DNA from 2 places in the Diaphorobacter sp. ED-3 genome. Region 2 is predicted to be linked to the other one. Evidence: predicted binding sites of a transcription regulator. Region 2 holds the regulator's gene; the other holds the start of a gene.

Region 1 (7,744 bases), 140 kb from region 2:
CTACTTTGTCACTGCCGTGGAGTCTGCCAGCGGCCAGGTGGCCAACCCCGACAGCTCTCGCGGCGGCTTGATGGACCGCCTGGGCGGCGGCAAATAGGGCATCAGCGGTCCACGTCCAGCCAGCCCCACATCGACAGGAACAGCGCCACCGCAGTGGCGGCGCCCAGCAGGCTGTGGATGTAGAACAGCGCCAGCGGCACCGCCCAGATCATGAGGCGCAGCGACTGGCTGTAGTACAGGCCCGCGCGCATCAGACTGCGCTCGCCCAGGGTCTGCCATGACCGGCGCGCCGCAGACTCCACGGGCATGCCCGCCACGAAGCCGGCGTGGTGGTAGTTGCGCGCCGCCAGCATCGAGGTCAGAAATGCCAGTGCCAACAGCACCAGCACGGCGAACGCGTTCCAGAAGGCCAACCCCTGGACGGTGCCCAACGGTGGAAAACCGTGGTGCCACCACTGCGACGGCCAGTGGCCCTGGGTGAGCGTGAGCCCGCCCATGAAGGCCAGGGTGGCGGTGGTCGCCGTCATGGTGCAGGACATGAGCGAGTTGCGTAGCGTCTGGACCCCCAGCACTTCGGTGCCCTTGTGCTGCGCAATGGCGCTAAACCATTCCTGCCGCAACCGTGTATGGGCGCGTGTGGCGGAAGGTGCCCACGCCCAGTGCCGCACAAGGTACAGCAACGGCAGTGCGGCGGTGAGGAGAAACAGCAGGGAGTCCATGTGCATCGCTATGAATTAAGGAGCTTATAGCGCTTGCTGGTATTGGTTTTCAACGCGTTATTGCAATGAATTCAGCCAATGACAAGCGCTGCCAGCTATTTTTTCAGGAGCGCGTGCGGCGATCCCAGAAGTGTTGCAGCTGCATCCCCGCCAGCATGGCGGCCACGAACAGCCAGACCTCGCCGCGCAGCGTCCCTAGGTTCATCACGGCCGGGCCGGGGCAGAACCCCGCCAGGCCCCAGCCAATGCCGAACAGCGCCGCGCCGGTCAGCAGGCGTCTGTCCACCGCGGTGGAGGAGGGCAGCTGCATGGGGTCTCCCAGCAGCGAGGTCTTGCGCTTGCGGGCCCAGGTGAACGCCACCAGGCCCACAAGAATGGCGCCCCCCATGACGAAGGCGAGCGAAGGGTCCCAGGCGCCGAAGAAGTCCAGGAAGTTCTGTACTTTTGCGGGATTGCCCATGCCCGACAGGATCAGGCCCAGTCCGAAGATCAGGCCGGCGAGCAGTGATGCGATAGCAGAAGCCATGGTGTTTCTCCTTGAGATGGGGTCAGGCCAGCACGTGACGCACCACGAACACCGTGGCGGCGCCGGCACCGATGAAGGTCAGGGTGGCGGCCAGGGAGCGCAGCGACAGGCGCGAGAGTCCGCACACGCCGTGCCCACTGGTACAGCCCGACCCCAGCCGGGTGCCAAAGCCGACCAGCAGGCCGGCCAGCACGATGACCAGCGGGTTGCTGGGCATCTCCATGGGGGGCAGGGGGGCGATGAGCTGCCAGACCAATGGCGCCGCCACCATGCCGATCACGAAGGCCGCACGCCAGCCCCAGTTGGCAACGCTGGCCCAGCTGCTGCGCTGCAGCAGCGCGCCCACGATGCCGCTGATGCCGGCGATGCGCCCCAGCAGCACGATCAGCAGCGCCGCGGCCAGGCCGATCAGCATGCCGCCGGCCAGCGATGACCAGGGGGTGAACGAATTCCAGAGGATGGTCATGGGATCAAGCTCCTTGCTTGCAGAAAAGGCGATGGATGGCCTGCATCAGCTGCAGTGCGCGGTCGTCCGCCAGTTGGTACCAGATGAATTTGCCTTCACGGCGGGTTTGCACCAGCCCGTCGCGGCGCAATACGCCCAACTGCTGCGACAGCGTGGGCTGGCCGATGCCGGTGAGCTGCTCCAGCTCACCCACGGTGCGCTCGCCTTCGGTCAGCTGGCACAGCAGCATGAGCCGGTCTTCGTTGCCCAGCAGCTTGAGCATGGTCACGGCTTCGCCCGCATGGGCGCGCATGGCGGGCAGGTCCAGGGTCGTGGCGTCGTCAATCATGATGGAGGTGCAAAACAATATGTTTTCATATAATATATCAAAAAATAAACTGTTGTTGGTTGGTGGTGCTGCTTCGGCACTTCCGTCTTCATTGCGAAAGGACCTTCATGCCCCACGCCTCCATGCATATCGAGCCCTTCTTCGACCCCGTGACGGGCACCGTGAGCTATGTGCTCGCAGACACCGACGCCGGCCAAGCGGCCGTGATCGACCCCGTGCTGGATTTCGAGCCGAAGTCCGGCACGCTGACCAGCGCCTCATCGGATCGCATCATTGAATACGTGCGCCGCCAGGGCTGGCAGGTGCAGTGGATCCTGGAAACCCACGCACACGCCGACCATCTCTCGGGCGCGCAGCACATACGCCACCACCTCGGCGGCAAGGTCGCCATCGGCGCGCACATCCGCGCGGTGCAGCAGCTCTTTCGCAGCGTGTTCCATTTCGAGCGCAGCTTCCTGCCCGACGGCAGCCAGTTCGACCACCTGTTCGAGGACGGCGAGACCTTCCATGTCGGCGGGCTGGAGCTGACGGCGCTGCATGTGCCGGGCCACACGCCTGCCGACATGGCCTACCGCGTGGGTGACGACGTGTTCGTGGGCGACACGCTGTTCATGCCCGACGTGGGTACGGCCCGCGCGGACTTCCCGGGCGGTGACGCCGCCACGCTGTACCGCTCCATCCAGCGCCTGCTGGCGCTGCCCGCGCACACCCGACTGCACATGTGCCACGACTATCCGCCCGAGAACCGCGCACCTGCCTGGGTCAGCACCGTGGCAGAGCAACGCAGCGGCAACATCCATGTGCACGAGGGCGTGACCGAGGCCGCGTTCGTGCAGATGCGCACCGCGCGGGACGCCACACTGGCCATGCCCACGCTCATCCTGCCTTCAGTGCAGGTCAATGTGCGCGCCGGCAAGCTGCCGCCCGCGCAGGACGACGGGCGTACCTATATCCAGCTGCCCATCAATGCGTTCCTGAAAGGGGCTGGCGCGCCGCAGGGCATGTCGTGACGTCGGCGGCGCACCTCTTTGCGCCAGCGGCCGCGTTGCTAAGGGGCGGAGTGGCCGCTGATGAGCGCGAGGTGTTGGGCCAGCGTGGCAGCCGACAGCTCGCCCACGCGCACCGCGGCCAGACGGCCCTGGCGGTCATAGAACAGGGTGGTGGGCAGGGCTTTGTGGCCCAGCGCGCTACCCAGCTGGCCCGCTGAGTCCAGCAGCACATCGGCGGCCGGCAGGCGCTGCTGCGCAGCAAACCGGGCGACTGTCTCGGGAGGCTCCCCCTGGTTCACCCACAGAAAACGCACCTGTGACTGGGGCGACTGGGCCTCGCGCGCCTGCAGCATGACGGGCATCTCGCGCCGGCAGGGCGGGCACCAACTGGCCCACAGGTTCACCACCACGGGCTGCCCCTTCAGCTCTGGCAGGGCGACCGTGCGCGCATCCAGCGCTACGCCTTGCCATGAGGGCAGGGCGGCCTGCTCGCGCGGTGCTGTAGCCTGCAGCACGCCCCAACCCAGCAGCCCTACGCCGGCGAATGTGGCCAGCCCGGCCGTGGCGCTTTGCCGCCATGGGCTGCGGCGCAGCCACAGCAGCGCGACATAAAGCAGCGCGGCGCCCAGGCCCGCCCAGGGCGACCACCCGCCGTCGCGGATGTCGAGCACAGCCACCGGCGCGCTGGCATACAGATCCGCATAGCGCAGCACAAAGCCCAGCCGCGCCGCGATCAGTGCGACCAGGGGCAGCCGCCAGCCATGCGGGCCGCCCGTCAGGCCACGCCGTGCGGCCAGTCGCTCATGCACCATCGTGCCCAACTGCCAGGCGCCCAGGAGCACCAGCAACATCCACGGCAGGACCAGTGGGCCCAGGTGCAGCACGCGGTCCACGGCGGCGTCAGTCCCTTGCTGCCGAAGAGGTCACCGCCAGCGCCGGAAGGCACAGCCGCGCCCGCAGGCCGGGCTCGGCCGGTTCCAGCGTCAGCGTGCCATGGGCGCTTTCGGCGATGCGGCGCACGATCGTCAGGCCCAGGCCGCTGCCGGGCGAGGTGCTGGACTTGCGCCAGAAACGCCGCAGCGCTTGCTCGCACTCCGCAGGGGTCAGGCCGGGGCCTTCGTCGCGCACACAGACTTCCACCGTGCCCGGGCCGGCAGCATCGGCTTGCCAGCGTAGCGTGGCGCTCACAGGGGCGGGGCCCTGGTGATGGCGCAGCGCGTTGTCGATCAGGTTGGTGATGGCGCAGGCCAGCAGCGCGGGGGGCAGCGGTAGCTGTATTGCCTGCCAGGCTGCCGGGTCGGCGGGTATTTCTGCCGCGTCCAGCGGTGGGGAGGGCAACTGAATGCCCTCGTTCTCGGCACGCTGCAGGGACTGGCTGCAGGCCAGGCGAAAGGCCTGCGCGATGCCGGTGCCCACGGTGGCGCGCGCCTCTCCCGCGCTGGCGCTTTCCACGCGTGCAAGCTGCAGCAGTTGCTCCAGCGTGGCGTGCATGTGGTCGATGCCTTCGCCCGCTTGGCGCAGTGCGTTGGCGGCCTTGTCGGGGCTGGCGTTGTTGTTGCCCGCGGCAAGTGTCAGCTGCGCCACCTGCACATGGGTCTTGATGGCGGTGAGCGGCGTGCGCAGCTCATGCGCCGCGTCGGCGGTCCAGCGGCGCTCGTGTTCCATGCTGGCGTCCATGCGCGCCAGCAACTGATTCAGGCTGTCCACCAGCGGGGCCAGTTCCTTGACGTCGCGGCCCGACTGCACGGGCGTGGGGTCGTGGGGCGGGCGCTGCACCAGCTCCTCGCGCAGGCGCTGCAGCGGGCGCAGGCTGCGCGTGCCCATCCACCAGGTCAGCAGCAGGATGACGGCAAGCGCCAGCACGAAGGGCAGCACCAGCGTGCGCACGAAGGTCTGCACCAATTGGTCGCGCACATCCAGTCGGTCGGCGGTGGCCACGCGCACGCCCTTGTCCTCCAGCACATAGGTGCGCCACTGCTTGCCGCCCTTGGTGATCTGGCCAAAGCCCGCGTTGCCCGCAGAGGCCATGTCCGGGATGTTGTTGGTGCGCGCGATGGGCAGGATGTCCACTTCGCTGCGCACCAGGCTCACCTCGCAGGCCACGCCATCGCGGCCAATGACCGACAGCAGCGCATCGTTGCTGGCGCGCGGCGCTGCCGCCAGCTCGGCCTGCTGGAACTGCTGCACGATGCCCACCACCATCCGGGCCGATGCGATGAGGCGGTCGTCCAGCAGCGTGCGCAGCTCGCGCTGCATGTTGGTGAACTGCCAGATCGCCACGCCGCTCCAGACCAGGCAAATGGTCAGGCTCAGGCCCAGCACCAGCCGAACCCGCAGGCTTTGCACCGGTCGTGCCGTCATGCCGCACCGCCGCAGTAGCGCGCGCCCAGCCGAAAGCCCAGGCCGCGCACGGTGTCGATCACATCGGCGCCGAGCTTCTTGCGCAGATGGTGCACGTGCACGTTCACGGTGTTGCTGCCCACGTCCTGGTCCAGACCGTACAGGCTGTCATGCAGCTGCGCCGCGCTCAGCACGCGCCCATGCGCCTGCAGCAGGGCCTGCAGCAGCGCCCATTCGCGACGCGAGATGTCTATCGCCACGCCGTTGCGCGTGACTTCGCCGGTGGCCATGTTGACCTGGCAGTCGCCCAGCGCCAGCAGGTCGCTGGTGCGCCCGCCCGCGCGGCGCAGCAGGGCGCGCAGGCGCAGCACCAGCTCCTGCAGGTCGAAGGGTTTGGTCAGGTAGTCGTCGGTGCCGGTCTGAAAGCCGGCCACCTTGTCCTCGATGGTGCTGCGCGCGGTAAGGATCAGCACCGGCAGCGCCAACCCCTTGGCGCGCCACTGGCGCAGCAGGCTGATGCCGTCGCCATCGGGCAGCCCTAAGTCCAGCACGCAGGCATCGAACTGGCGGCTGGCCATGTGGGCCTGCGCCTGCGCCACGCTGCCCGCGGTGTCGCTGGTGAAGCCGTGCAGCTCCAGCCCGGCCTGGATGCCGCTGGCCACCAGCGCGTTGTCTTCGACGATCAGGATGTGCATGCGGCCCGCTTGGCAAAAGCCCGCATTCTAGGAACGGCGCGTTATCCCCACATTAACGGCGCACCCGCTGCGCCGGTATCATTGACTGTATAAACGCACAGTCTTCTGTATGCCGCAGCCCGGCCCTGCGCCTGCACCGCACCGCTTTTACTACCTGCACAACTTCCAGCGTGCGCTGGACTGGCTGCACACGCGCTATGGCGACCTGCTCGGTGGGGACGACCTGCAGTTCCTCACCGACTTTCGGCAACTGCCCCAGGCCGCACAGGCCCTGCTGGTGCGCATGGTGATGCGGCGCGGGCCGTGGTTTCGCGCGAGCAAGCTGGCCTATGACGAGATTCCCGACACGCGAGACGCCGCCGCGCCGTTGCTGTCGCGGGGCTGGCTGTGCGCTGATGCGCCCCTGGGTCTATCGGAGCTGTTCGCCTTGCACACCAAGCGCGAGCTGCTACAGATTTTGCAGGGCACTGCGCTGCACCCCACCATGCGCAAGGCCGAGATGCTGCAGGCCCTGGCCGACCGCGCTGACCTGCGGCAGCCCTACGCCGCCTGGCACCCGCATGCCGACGAGCCCGTTTGGCACGTGACGGTGGGCGCGCGCTGCGAGCGGCTGCGGCTCATGTTCTTCGGCAACCTGCACCAGAGCTGGGCGGAGTTCGTGCTGGCCGACCTGGGCGTGTTCCGCTACGAGGCCGTGCCGCTGGACGCTGCCTCGCGCGCCTTCCAGCATCAGGCCGATGTGGACACCTACCTTGCCCTCAGCGCCTGCCGCCAGGCGCTGGACGCGGAGGGCTTCGACGCCGCTGCGCTGCTGCAGGCACTGGCCGCCGCGCACAGCGCTACGCCGTGGCTGGAGCAGCGCCGCGCGCGGGTCCTGCTGCGCGTGGGGCAGGCCTGCGAGCGCGCGCGCGACTGGCCGCTGGCCGCGCAGGCCTACGCCGCCAGCCGCGCCCCCGGTGCGCGCCACCGCCAGATCCGCGTGCTGGAGCGCATGCAATGCTCCGATCAGGCTCTAGCCCTTGCCCATCAAGCGCTGGCTGCTCCTGAAAGTGAAGAAGAACACCAGCGCGTGGCGCGCATGCTGCCGCGCCTGCGCCGCAGTCTGGGGCAGGGCGGCGGGCCGCGCCGGCCGGCACTGGCCCCGGCCGTGGCTGCGCTGCGCATGGACGTGGAACTGCCCGCGCCCACGCCACCCCACTCGGTGGAGCACGCGCTGCGCGCGCACTGGCACTGCGCCGAGGCGCCGGTGTTTTATGTGGAGAACACGCTCGTCAACGCGCTGTTCGGCCTGCTGTGCTGGCCGGCCATCTTTGCGCCGCTGCCGGGCGCGTTCTTCCACCCCTTCCAGAGCGGCCCGGCCGACCTGGCCGCGCCCGACTTCGTGGCGCGCCGCCAGGCCTTGTTCAACGCCTGCCTGGCCGAACTGCACGACGGCCGCTACCGCGCCACCATCCTGCAGCGCTTTGAAGAGAAGCACGGCACCCAGTCGCCCTTCGTGGCCTGGGGCGCGTTGAGCGCCGAACTGCTGGCGCTGGCGCTGGACTGCATTCCGCCCGCGCACCTGGAGCGGCTGTTCGCCCGGCTGCTGTGCGACGTGCAGGCCAACCGCACCGGCCTGCCCGACCTGGTGCGCTTTTGGCCCGGCCGCCCGCCCGGGGCCGAGCGCTATGCGCTGGTGGAG
Region 2 (7,744 bases):
CGACCGCGAACGCCAGGAACTCATCTCGCGCAGCGCGCGGCTGGCCTATCCCGTGCGCGACGGCATTCCCGTGCTGCTGGAAAACGAGGCCCGCCCCTTGAGCGACGAGGAGCTGGAACAGTGAGTCGCGCCGCACCGTTCACGGTGCTGATACCGGCGCGCCTGGCCTCCACCCGCCTGCCCAACAAGCCCCTGGCCGATATCGCCGGGCTGCCCATGGTGGTGCATGTGGCCCGCCGCGCCAGCCAGAGCGGCGCCCTGCGCTGCGTGGTCGCGGCGGACGACGCGCGCATCGTCCAGGCCTGCCAGGCGCATGGGGTGCAGGCTCTGCTGACGCGCGCCGACCACGCCAGCGGCAGCGATCGCCTGGCCGAGGCCTGCGAGCTGCTGGGCCTGGCGGGCGAAGACATTGTGGTGAACGTACAGGGTGACGAGCCCCTCATCGACCCACGGCTGATCGACGCCGTGGCCGCACTGCTGCATGCGCGCGGCGATGCCAGCATGGGCACCGCCGCGCACGCCATCGACAGCGCGGAGGACTTTGCGAACCCCAACGTGGTGAAGGTGGTGCTGGACGCGCAGGGCCTCGCGCACTACTTCAGCCGCGCCCCCATCCCCCACGCACGCGACCACGCGCCGGGCAGCCTCTGGTGGCAGCCGGGCCAACCGGGGGTGCCCGTGGGTTTCGCACCGCTACGGCACATCGGCATCTACAGCTACCGGGCAGGCTTTCTGCGCCGGTTTCCACAGCTACCAGCGGCGCCGACCGAGCAACTGGAAGCGCTGGAGCAGCTGCGCGCCCTCTGGCACGGCCACCGCATCGCCGTGCACGTGACCGGCAGCGCACCCGGTGCGGGCGTGGACACGCCAGCCGACCTGGAGCGCGTGCGCACCCTCCTGGGCGGCTAGCGCGGTCGTCAGCTTGGCGCATGGCCCGCGTGCTATCCTTGTTCGCAACAAGAGCACCTGTCCCGCGCTGGCGCGCCGACGGCAAGCGTGCCCGCTGATTTCAAAACACTAGAGGACATCCATGAGACTGATTCTGCTCGGCGCTCCCGGCGCCGGAAAGGGTACGCAGGCCGCGTTCATCTGCCAGAAATTCGGCATCCCCCAGATCTCCACCGGCGACATGCTGCGCGCCGCCGTCAAGGCCGGCACGCCCCTGGGCCTGCAAGCCAAGGCCGTCATGGATGCGGGCCAGCTCGTCAGCGACGACCTGATCATCAACCTGGTGAAGGAGCGCATCGCCGAGCCCGACTGCGCCCAGGGTTTCCTGTTCGACGGATTCCCACGCACCATCCCCCAGGCAGACGCCATGAAGGCCGCGGGCGTGAAGCTCGACTATGTGCTGGAGATCGACGTGCCGTTCGACGCCATCATCGAGCGCATGAGCGGCCGCCGCTCCCACCCGGCTTCGGGCCGCACCTACCACGTGAAGTTCAACCCGCCCAAGGTCGAAGGCAAGGACGACGTGACGGGCGAGCCCCTGGTGCAGCGCGAGGACGACAAGGAAGAAACCGTCAAGAAGCGCCTGCAGGTCTACAGCGACCAGACCCGCCCGCTGGTGGACTATTACTCCAGCTGGGCCAAGTCCGATCCCGCCAACGCGCCTAAGTACCGAGCCATTCAAGGCACCGGCAGCGTGGAGGAAATCACCCAGCGCGCCCTGACGGCACTGTCAAGCTGACGAACCCGCCGCCGGCCCCCGCCAACGCCCCGCAATGCGGGGCGTTGTGCTGTGTGCCCAGGCAAGCGCCTCGGCCCATGACGGTGCTTATGAATTAGCGGACTGCATCAGCTCCAGCAGCAGGCTGACCCGTGCCTTCACAGGGCTCAGCCCATCCGCATCGCGCCAGGGCGTGCCCGTCAGGTCCATCATCCGCCCCTGCGGGCAGCGCGAAGCCACGCGCACCTGCACCCCGGCCGCCACGGCACGCGCGAGCGCGGCCTCCAGCGCATGGTGCAGCGTGCCATTGCCGGTGGCGGCCACCACGAGGCCGTGCACGCCCTTCTCCACCAGCCAGTCCACCAACGCGCCATCCGCGCCGGCGTGGCTGAGGACGATTTCCACGCGTGGCCAGGCGGCATCTGGCAGGATCGGCACCAGCGCGCCATGCGCGGGCTGTTCCACCTGCGGCGCAAGGCCGCGGGCCCAGCGCACGCGCCCCGCTTCCATCCAGCCCAGAGGCCCAGCATCGCCGGAGTCGAACGCGTCCAGCCGCAGCGGGTGCACCTTGCTCACCTCGCGTGCCCCGTGCACCACGCCAGCGGCCGCCATCAGAACCCCCCGCGCCGAGGGATCGGCCGCCAGTGTGACGGCATCCAGCAGGTTCTGCGGCCCGTCCGGCGCGAGCGCCGTGGCCGGACGCATGGCACAGGTCAGTACCACTGGCTTGGCGGTGGTATCGAGCAGGTTGTGCAGCAGCCAGGCGGTTTCCTCCAGCGTATCCGTGCCGTGGGTGATGACGACGCCGGCCACGGCCGGGTCGGCCAGGTGTGCGGCGCAACGACCGGCCAGCCGCGTCCACACGTCAAAGCCCATGTCCTTGCTGTCCAGCTGCACCACCTGTTCAGCCACCAGCGCGCCGCCCGCGGCCTGCACCAGCCCGGGCACCGCGGCCAGCAATTGCTCCACGCCGATCTGCCCGGCCGTGTAGCCCACGTTCGCGCCTTGCACCGCGGAAGAGCCCGCAATCGTGCCGCCGGTGCCCATAACGACGATTTTTCTTGCAGCTGCCACTTGCATCCCTCCAAAAACTGTTCAAAAATACAGATACTGGATTAAAAAACAGTAACCCACTCAACCACCGACCGCATTGGATCGCACCATGCTCGACAGTCCCAAGCTCACCGCCCGCCAGCAGCAGATCCTGGACCTGATCCAGACCGCCATCGCGCGCACCGGCGCCCCGCCCACCCGCGCCGAGATCGCGGCAGAGCTGGGTTTCAAGTCCGCCAACGCGGCCGAGGAGCACCTGCAGGCGCTGGCCCGCAAGGGCGTGATCGAACTGGTCAGCGGCACCTCGCGCGGCATCCGGCTGCGCGGCGAAACCGTGCGCAACATCAATGCGGCGCGCGGCGCCCAGTTCAACCTGCCGATACCCGGCCTGTCGCAGCTCACGCTGCCGCTGGTGGGCCGCGTGGCGGCAGGCTCGCCCATTCTCGCCCAGGAGCATGTGGACCAGACCTATACGGTGGAAGGCAGCCTGTTTGCGCACAAGCCCGACTACCTGCTCAAGGTGCGCGGCATGTCCATGCGCGACGCGGGCATCATGGACGGCGACCTGCTCGCCGTACAGGCAACGCGCGAGGCGCGCAACGGGCAAATCATCGTGGCGCGCCTGGGCGATGACGTCACGGTCAAGCGCCTGCGCCGCACAGGCAGCGCCATCGAGCTGCTGCCCGAGAACCCCGACTACCCGGTGATCCGCGTCGAGCCGGGCGAACCTTTCGAGATCGAAGGGCTGGCCGTGGGCCTGATACGCAACACCATGCTCATGTAGTCCGTTGAATGCAGCGCCGCCGCAGGTGGCGGGCGTCTGGCAGGCGGTAGCCCGGGCATGCCCCGTGGCTGCGGCATGCCAACCCTGCGGATGCGCGCTTGACGTCCTTGGCAATCCTGCCTGTGTTCCACCTTCATGCCCTGGCATGCCGGAGTCTTCACATGGGATTTGCCCTCTTTGCCTTTGCCTCCCTTTCCCGCCCCTTGCGCCGCCTGCGCCGATGGGGACTGGCCGCACGCCATATGTCGCGCGGCGCTGCACCCTCTGCCTGCACCACGCACGGACGCGCCGATGCACTCCAGCGAGCGACGCCCAACGCCGGCCCTCCCGATAGCCCCGCCGTGGCGGGCATGGCGCAAGAAAATCCGGCCCGCCACCGCGCCTTTGCCATGCCTGCCGCGGATGCGGCCATGCAGCACACAGGTCTGCGGCCTGCGATCTCCACCCGTTCGCTCCCCCTGCGCGTGATCCTGCGCCATGACACCGACGACGCGTGCAAGCTCGTGATTTCCGGCCGCATGGCCGATGTGTGCGCGGAACTGGAGCGCCTGGCCCTGCGCTGACCGCGGGGCACTGCTGCGACCACTTCTGACACTTTTCGAAGGCGTCACGGCCGCAGCGCGTTCATCGCAGGCCCGTTTCTACAATGCACGGCACTTGCAACTGCCCGCCCCCAAGCACGCCATGACCCACGAGTCCCGCCTGGACCGCTTGCTGCGGCAACTGCTGTGGGGCCGGCGCACGGCCGCGCTGGCAACGCTGCAAACCCTGCCCGGCGCGGAAACGGTTCCATTCACAACGCCGGCGGTGTCGTTCGTTCCGTATGCCATCGACTCCACGGCCCAGGTGCTGGTATTGCATGTCAGCGCCCTCGCCGCCCATACCCGTAACCTGCGGCAATCGCCCGCGGTTTCTCTCCTGATCACGGCGCCCGAGGACGCGGCCCAGCCCGTGCATGCGCTGGAGCGCGTTGCCATCCAAGGACAAGCCGTACTGCTTGCGCCCGAGGCAGCCGCCAGCGCGCGCGCCGCCTACCTGCGGCACTTCCCTGAGGCAGCGCCCATGACGGCGCTGGGCGACTTCCAGTTCGTGCAGATCATCCCTTCGGCGGGCCGCCACGTGGCAGGGTTTGGCGCGGCGCGGGATTTATCTGCCGAGGAGCTGAAGGCGCTGCTCATGTCTTGACGCTGGGGCGATCGGCGCCGCCAGCAGTTGGATGGCAAGGGCCGTTCCGCCCAGGCGAGCGCTGGCGGCCGCAAGCCCGGTGCCTGGGAAGGCCACACGGGTCGCTGCCAGGGCCGGTTTGGTGACGGGTTGGCGGACGCTCGCCGTGCGCGCCAAAGCATGAACGGCCCCGCCCACGGCGGCTGGTGGCAGCACATCTGCCCCGACGGCCTGTCCCCGCGCGAGAGCCGCTCTCAAGACACCAGTTGCGACCAGACCTTGTCCAGCCGCTTGCCGCTGACCGGATACGGCGTGCGCAACTCCTGCGCGAAGAAGCTCACGCGCAGTTCCTCCAGCATCCAGCGGTACTCCTGCATGCGGGCATCCACCTGGCCCTTGCGCTCGGCCACCATGCGCCAATAGCGCTGCTCCAGCGGCTGCAGTTCCTTGAGCTTGGCGGCATCGCGTGCCGGGTCGGCGCGGTACTTGTCCAGGCGCGTGGCGATGGCCTTGAGGTAGCGCGCGTAGTGCTGCAGCTGCGCCCAGGGCGCGGCGGCGATGAACTGCTTGGGCATCAGGCGCTGCAGCTGCTGTGACGCGTCGGCCGTGGCCTCGGGAGCGTTCTTGGTGTCCTTGATCTTGCGCTGCGTGGCGGCGTATTCGATGAGAATGGCCGCCGCCATGCGCGCCACCTCGTTGGCGATCAGCGTGAGGCGCCCGCGCCCGTCCTGCACGCGCTGCTTGAACTGTGCCTCGTTGCTGGGCAGCGGCTCTTGCAGGAAGGCGCGGTCGATGGCCACGTCGATGATTTGTGCGCGCAGCTCCTCCTGCGTGCCCAGCGGCATGAAGGCCACGGCCATCTTCTGCAGATCGGGGATGTTCTTTTCCAGGTACTTGAGCGCGTCCTTGATCTGCAGCGCAAACAGCCGGCGCAGGCCCACGCGGTGGCGCGCGGCGGCGACTTCGGGTTCGTCGAACACCTCGATGCCCACCGCATCGCCGTGGTCGATGAGCGCGGGGAAACCGATCAGCGTCTGGCTGCCCTTGGCGATTTCCATCAGCTCGGGCAGTTCGCCAAAGCTCCAATCCTCGTAGCGGGCATCGGCCTTGCGTGCCGCGGGCGCGCCGACGGGTGGTTCTTTTTTGATAGCTGCTGGCGCCCGGTTTTCCTTGGTTTCAGATGGTTTTCCACCGGAATCTGGCTTCTGGTGAGCGCCACCAGCTATCTTTAATGAAGCAAGCGCCTGGAACGCCCCACGAGCCTTGCTCCCCCACTCCGCCTTGAGCGCGCCCAGGTTGCGTCCCTGGCCGAGCTGGCGGCCGTGCTCATCCGTCACGCGAAAGTTCATGAACAGGTGCGGGCTGAGCATGTCCAGCTTGAAGTCCGCGCGCTTCACGTCGAGCGAGGTTTCATCGCGCACTTGCTTGAGCAGCGTGTCGATCAAGCTGCCCTGGGCCCAACGCTCTTCCTCGGTGAACAGCGACGCCAGCCGCGCAGCACTTTCCGGCAGCGGCACGAAACGGCTGCGCGGGCGCTGCGGCAGGCTCTTGAGCAGCGCCTGAATCTTGTCCTTGAGCATGCCGGGCACCAGCCATTCCGCACGCTCCTCGCTCACCTGGTTCAGCACGAACAGCGGCACCGTGACGGTGACCCCATCGCGCGCGTCACCGGGGCTGTGCAGGTAGCTGGCCGTGCAGTCCACGCCGCCCAGCTTCACCGTCTTGGGAAAGTTGTCGGTGGTGATGCCCGCGGCCTCATGGCGCATCAGCTCGTCGCGCTTGAGAAGCAGCAGGCCGGCGCTCTCCTTGCCGGCACTGCGGAACCACTTGTCGAACGTGGCGCCGCTGTACACGTCTTTGGGAATCTGCTGGTCGTAGAAGGCGAAGATCAGCTCGTCGTCCACCAGCACGTCCTGGCGGCGGCTCTTGTGCTCCAGCTCCTGCACCTTGCGCACCAGCTTGAGGTTGGCGCCCAGGAACGGCCAATGCGTCTCCCACTCGCCCTCGACCAGCGCCTGGCGAATGAACAGGTTGCGCGCCTCGTACGGATCCACGCGGCCATAGCTCACGCGGCGGCCGTTGTAGACCACCAGGCCGTAGAGCGTGGCGCGCTCGAGCGCGACCACGTCGGCCTGTTTCTTGGACCAATGCGGGTCCAGCAGCTGCTTCTTGAGCAGATGGCCGCCCACCTCTTCCAGCCATTGCGGTTCGATCGCCGCGATACCGCGGCCGTACAGGCGCGAGGTCTCGACCTGCTCGGCTGCGACGATCCAGCGGCCGGGCTTCTTGGACAGGTGCGCGCCCGGGTGCGGGTGGAACTTGATGCCGTGCGCGCCCAGGTAGGCCTCGCTCTCCTCGGCCTTGTAACCAATGTTGCCCAGCAGGCCCGACAGCATGGACAGGTGCACGGCCTCGTAGCCCGCGGGCTCGGTGTTCACCTGCCACTGGTGCTCCCGCACCACGGTGAGCAGCTGCGAATGGATGTCGCGCCACTCGCGCACGCGGCGGATGTTGATGTAGTTCTGGCGCAGCAACTGCTCCCACTGCCGGTTGCTGAGCTTGTGGGTGGCCTCCTCCGCATCGGCGGGGTGGAACTGCGCCAGGCGCTCCTCGCCTGCGGCCTCCGCTTGCGCGCCGCTGCTGCGCTGTGCGACGGGCAGGAAGGCCGTGTTGCGCGCTTGGGCCGCGGGGGCGGTCTGGGCCGCCATCTCCTTGCGCGTCTTGGCGACGATCTTGCCGCCGCGCGCATCCTGCAGCCACTTCCACAGGCGCAGGTAGCCGGTGAACTCGCTTTTCTCGTCGTCGAACTTGGCATGCTGCTGGTCGGCCTGCTGCTGCGCCTCCAGCGGCCGGTCGCGCACGTCCTGCACGCTGAGGGCCGAGGCAATGACCAGCACCTCGGCCACGGCGCCGCGGGTGCGGGCCTCCAGAATCATGCGGCCCACGCGCGGGTCCAAGGGCAGGCGCGACAGTTCGCGGCCCATGGGCAGCAAATTGCCGCGCTCGTCCACGGCGCCCAACTCCTGCAGCAGTTGATAGCCGTCGGCGATCGCACGGCCCGAGGGCGCCTCGAGGAA

Evidence for each region. Region 2 encodes LexA, which represses DNA repair genes until DNA is damaged. Its sites were predicted from a motif close to ACTGTATNNNNATACAGT; they were not measured.
Region 1: the regulator LexA is predicted to act here: its motif matches at 6,148-6,165, upstream of PCQ86_RS13125 (VRR-NUC domain-containing protein).

The regions. Positions count from the first base shown of each region.
Region 1 covers NZ_CP115182.1:2,695,610-2,703,353, reverse strand. The annotation lists gene PCQ86_RS13170 (hypothetical protein) at 1-97, shown strand, start outside; gene PCQ86_RS13165 (DUF599 family protein) at 102-719, opposite strand; gene PCQ86_RS13160 (YeeE/YedE family protein) at 823-1,245, opposite strand; gene PCQ86_RS13155 (YeeE/YedE family protein) at 1,268-1,711, opposite strand; gene PCQ86_RS13150 (ArsR/SmtB family transcription factor) at 1,716-2,039, opposite strand; gene PCQ86_RS13145 (MBL fold metallo-hydrolase) at 2,147-3,049, shown strand; gene PCQ86_RS13140 (TlpA disulfide reductase family protein) at 3,088-3,921, opposite strand; gene PCQ86_RS13135 (ATP-binding protein) at 3,929-5,389, opposite strand; gene PCQ86_RS13130 (response regulator) at 5,386-6,063, opposite strand; gene PCQ86_RS13125 (VRR-NUC domain-containing protein) at 6,173-7,744, shown strand, end outside.
Region 2 covers NZ_CP115182.1:2,551,320-2,559,063, forward strand. The annotation lists gene PCQ86_RS12465 (Trm112 family protein) at 1-124, shown strand, start outside; gene kdsB (3-deoxy-manno-octulosonate cytidylyltransferase) at 121-909, shown strand; gene adk (adenylate kinase) at 1,031-1,687, shown strand; gene PCQ86_RS12480 (asparaginase) at 1,775-2,746, opposite strand; gene lexA (transcriptional repressor LexA) at 2,829-3,503, shown strand; gene PCQ86_RS12490 (hypothetical protein) at 3,665-4,066, shown strand; gene PCQ86_RS12495 (pyridoxamine 5'-phosphate oxidase family protein) at 4,188-4,688, shown strand; gene hrpA (ATP-dependent RNA helicase HrpA) at 4,922-7,744, opposite strand, start outside.